2 regions of the Trujillonella humicola genome follow, and region 1 is predicted to be linked to the other one. Evidence: riboswitches for the same ligand, from Rfam matches in the RefSeq annotation. Region 1 holds a riboswitch; the other holds the start of a gene.
What was found. A riboswitch is a leader RNA that binds a small molecule or an ion and turns the genes downstream of it on or off. The one in region 1 is predicted to bind cyclic di-AMP.
Positions count from the first base shown of each region.

Region 2: it holds a riboswitch for cyclic di-AMP, as region 1 does, so the genes downstream of both, ACK586_RS18720 (M23 family metallopeptidase) here and ACK586_RS10750 (LysM peptidoglycan-binding domain-containing protein) in region 1, are expected to answer to the same signal.

Region 1 covers NZ_JBJNRJ010000016.1:49,061-51,242, forward strand. Annotated here, with positions in the region: gene ACK586_RS10750 (LysM peptidoglycan-binding domain-containing protein) at 1-816, opposite strand, end outside; cyclic di-AMP (ydaO/yuaA leader) riboswitch at 824-967, opposite strand; gene ACK586_RS10755 (TetR/AcrR family transcriptional regulator) at 1,181-1,774, shown strand; gene ACK586_RS10760 (MMPL family transporter) at 1,781-2,182, shown strand, end outside.
Region 2 covers NZ_JBJNRJ010000044.1:14,977-17,158, reverse strand. Annotated here, with positions in the region: gene ACK586_RS18720 (M23 family metallopeptidase) at 201-1,217, opposite strand; cyclic di-AMP (ydaO/yuaA leader) riboswitch at 1,462-1,614, opposite strand; gene ccsB (c-type cytochrome biogenesis protein CcsB) at 1,717-2,182, opposite strand, start outside.

The DNA of each region.
Region 1 (2,182 bases):
GCCGAGCGTGATGGCGGCGGCGCCCGGGACGTTCGACACCACCGCGTTCGCGGCGGCCTGCGCCGGCGGCCGGATCGGGCCGGCGCTGTTGGTGATGCGCGCGACCGCCTCGACGGCCGCGGCGACCGGCGCCGGAGCCGGGGCCGCTGCGGCGACCGGAGCCGGAGCCGGCTCGGGGGCGGGCGCAGGGGCCGGCTCGGGAGCAGGGGCCGGCGCGGGCTCGGGGGCGTGCGCAGGGGCCGGCTCCGGGGCCGCCTCCGCCGCGGGCTCCGGTGCGGGCGCGGGCGCGGGCGCGGGCTCCGGCTCTGGGGCGGCCTCGGGTGCCGGGGCGGCGTCGGGGGCCGGAGCCGGCTCGGGGGCCGGCGGGACCGAGTCGCCCGCGGGGCCGTTGGTGCCCGGGACGGTCCCGACCGAACCGCTCAGGGTGAAGACCTGGCCGGGGAAGATCAGGTCCGGGTCGGCGCCGATCGCCGAGACGTTGCGGTGGTAGAGCTCCCGCCACGGCTGGTCGAAGTCGGCGGCGATGCGGGACACGGTGTCGCCGCGGACGACGGTGTAGGTGCCGTCCGGAGCCGCGTGCCGGCCGTAGCTCGCGGTGGTGTCCTCGTAGGTCTCGGGAGCCGAGGACGCCGAGCCGTGTGCGTGCTGCACGTGGGCGTCGGCGGCGCCGGACCAGTCGGGGACGGCGGGGGTGGCCTGCGCCGTGGCCGGCGAGCCGAAGACGCCGAGCCCGACGACGGTGGCGCCGGCGGCGAGGGGAGCGCGGGAGAGGGCCTTCTTGGTGCGGACGTAGCGGGGAGCGCGGTGCTTGGACACGGGGTGTGAGTTCTCCGATCACCGCCGGTGAGGTGAGCTGTCGGGTTCGGGCGATCGGTGCCCGGCCGCTGCGCGGCTTCACCCCGAGGCGCGGATGCGCCGTGGAGACCTGGGTCCCCCACCCCTGCCCTGGGAGGAGTGGATGACGACCGGTGGGCAGGGTTGGGCGGACCGGTCGCCGCGTTCACTGTGCGGAACGCTGCCAAGACGCTACGTATGGAGATGTCAGTTGTCGTCGTGACGCAGATCATGCTCGGCGTCCGCACTGCTCGTACCGGCGTGTCCAGGGGCCGTGACGAAACCCACCCGACCCCTACGGCCGGTTTCCCGACCGATCCGGTCGGCATCCGCCTACCGTGGACACGTGGCACGACCGTTCCGGCAGCAGGTGGACGAGGGCATCCTCGACCGCGCCGCCGGGCTGTTCGCCCGTCGCGGGTTCGCGAAGACGTCGGTCCAGGACATCGCGGTCGCCGTCGGCCTGTCCAAGGCCGGTCTGCTGCACCACTACCCGAGCAAGGACGCCCTCTACGAGGCCGTGCTGGCGCACGCCGAGGGGATGGGGCGGCGAGTCGTGAGCGCGGTGGCGGAGCTGCCGCCGGGCCGCGAGCGCGACCTGCGGGCCCTCGAGATCCTCGTGGACGTCGCCCTCGCCCACCCGGGCATCGTCGCCCTGATGCTCGGACCGGCCACCGATCCCGGGCCCGCGACCGAGGAGCCGGCGGCGGCGGGCACCGAGGTGCTGCGCGCCTTCGGCGTGGAGCAGGAGACGGCCGAGGCCGAGCGGCTCGTCCGGGTCGTCGGCGCCCTGTCCGCGCTCGCCGTCCTCACCCTCGCCGCGCACTCCGCGGGCACGACCACCGAGTGGCGGCGGCACATCGTCGCCACCTGCTCCGACGCGCTGGGCCACCGCCGCCCCGGCGCGCCGCCCCCCGATCCCCACCAGGTGGAGGCCTGATCCCGCATGGCTGTCCTGCTGTCCCGACTCGGGGCCTTCGCGTACCGGCGCCGGCTGCCCGTCGTGCTCGTCTGGCTGGTGGTCCTCGTGGGCGGGGGCGTCGGCGCCGTCACCCTGTCCGGGGAGACCGACAACAGCTTCTCGATCCCGGGGCAGGAGTCGACCAACGCGCTCGAGCGGATCGCCGAGGAGTTCCCCGACGGTCCCTCCGGGGCCACGGCGCGGGTCGTCTTCGCCTCGCCCGAAGGCGGGGTGATCGACGTCCCGGCGGTGCAGGCCCTGGTCGCCGACCTCGGGCAGCTGCCCGGCGTCGTGGGGGCCAGCGACCCGTTCGACCCGGCCAACCCCGGCGTGAACTCGGCCCAGCCGACGATCGCCTACAGCACCGTCGCCTACGACGCCGCGCCC
Region 2 (2,182 bases), on a different contig from region 1:
GCCTGAGCGCCCTCGGCCGTCGCCTCTACATGGGCACTGGCCGACCCGGCACCGAGGAAGGTGAGGCCGACCGCGAGAGCGGCTGCGGGAAGAGCACGGCGGCTGAGTCGAGAACCTGAGGACATCACAGCTCCTTGGTCGTCCGTCGGCGTCGTGCGGTTCCCGCCCGCACGACGACGTCGGGAGATGTGCACCACAGATCAGCAGCCAAGGGTGACACCCCGAGCGGCCAGCCACGGTGCCGGGTTGACCCTGTTGGCATACAGGCCGCCGACGTGCGTCTCGATGTGCAGGTGCGGCCCCGTGGACTGCCCCCGGTTGCCGACAGCGGCGATCTGCTGGCCGGCGGCTACCTGTTGCCCGGCCCGGACGAAGTACTGGTTGATGTGCCCATAGACGGTGATGGTGCCGTCGGGGTGCTGGATGTACACGGCGAGGCCGAATCCGTTGGCGGGCCCGGCGTGCAGGACCACACCCCCCTCGGGCGCATAGATGGGCGTGCCGATGGGAGCGGCGATGTCGATTCCGTTGTGCTGGGCTCCGCTTCGGCTGCCGTAGCAGGACGTCAGCCGACCCGTGACCAAGGCGCTCAACCCCGCGCGCTCCTGGGCGATCTCCGTTCGGCGCTGCTCGTCGTAGGTGGCCGCGGGCTGCGCGGCCCCCTGGGCCGCCAGCAGCCGGATCTGGGCATCCCGCAGCTGCGCCTCGAGAGCCGCCTTCTGGCCCTCGGCGGCATCGAAGGCCTGCTGCGCGGCCGTCAGCTGCGCCTGCGCCTGGGCGTCGGCCGCAGCCGCGGCCTGCGCGGCTTCGTCCTGCGCGGCCAGTGCGGCGCCTGCCGCCTGCTGCGCCCGCTCCTGCCGCTCGCGGATCGCCTCGTACTGCGACAGCCGCTCCGCGCGCTCGTCGCCCAGGAGGTCGAGCGTCGCCGACCGCTCCAGGAACTCCTCCGGGCCGGCGGAGTCCAGCAGCGCTGCCGCCGCCCCCAGGGCGTCTGAGCCCATGTATGTCTCACGGGCGACGGACACGACGTCGCCCCGGGCCCGCTGCTCGTCGGCCTGGGCGACCTGGAGCTCCGCGGTCGCCGCGGCAGCGTCGGCCTGCGCGACACCGAGGGCCTCCTGGGCCACCCGCAGGGAGTCGGCGGTCGCCTCGGCCTCGACGGTCAACCGCTGCAACTCGTCTTCGGCCGCCTGCACGAAGCCGGAGATGCGCTCCACCTCGGCTACCAGCGCGTCGTAGTCCGACTGGCTCGCGGGGACCGAGCCGCCGGGAGCGGCCGCAGCGGGCGGTGCCGCGACAGCGAGCACCGTGAGAACAACGAGCAGAGCAGTGGTCAGTCCGATCCGGCCGCGGGTCCGCGCGGGAACCGGCGGACCGCCGCAACGAGCACCCCCACGGCGTCGGAAGAGCAGATGGATGGCATGCGTGAGCTCGTGGTGTGCAGTCGCCAAAACGGCGGCTCTCCGTTCTTCCTGGCGCCTACCGGGTTAGCTGACGGGTTCGGGCGGGAAGGCGCCCTACCCACGGCGTGGAGGCCGCGGGATTCACCCCAGGGACACGGGTCCCCGGCCCGGCCGCACCCTCAGGCGCGAACCGGCTCGGCGGGTCCGATCGAGGCCCTCGGTCGAGGAGCACGGCTCGGTCGGGCCGGACGGAACCGTAGTACGAAGCTGCTTAGTTGTCACGAGTCGATAACGGACCGGCCGCTCGGTCAGCTCAGGACACCCCGCCGTAGGAGTGCAGGCCGGTGGAGACAAGGTTCACGAAGAGCAGGTTGAACACCAGGCTCGCGAAGGCGACCACGTTGACCCAGGCCGCCGGGCGGCCACGCCAGCCGGCGGTCGTGCGCGCGTGCAGGTACGCGGCATAGAGCGCCCAGGAGATGAACGCCCACGTCTCCTTGGGGTCCCAGCCCCAGAACCGGCCCCACGCGCTCTCGGCCCAGATGGCGCCAGCGATGACGGCGAAGGTCCACACGGGGAATCCGAAGACGGCCGTCCGGTGCGCCACGCGGTCCAGCACCTGCGCGTCGGGCAAACGGGAGAGCAGCCCACCGGAGGACTCCTCCGCAGTGGACGCCGCCTGGTCTCGGCGCACGGCGACGAGATACAGAGCGCTCGCGACCGCGCTGACGATGTAGATCCCGAACGCGATGATGGCTGCAGAGACGTGCACCGCGAGC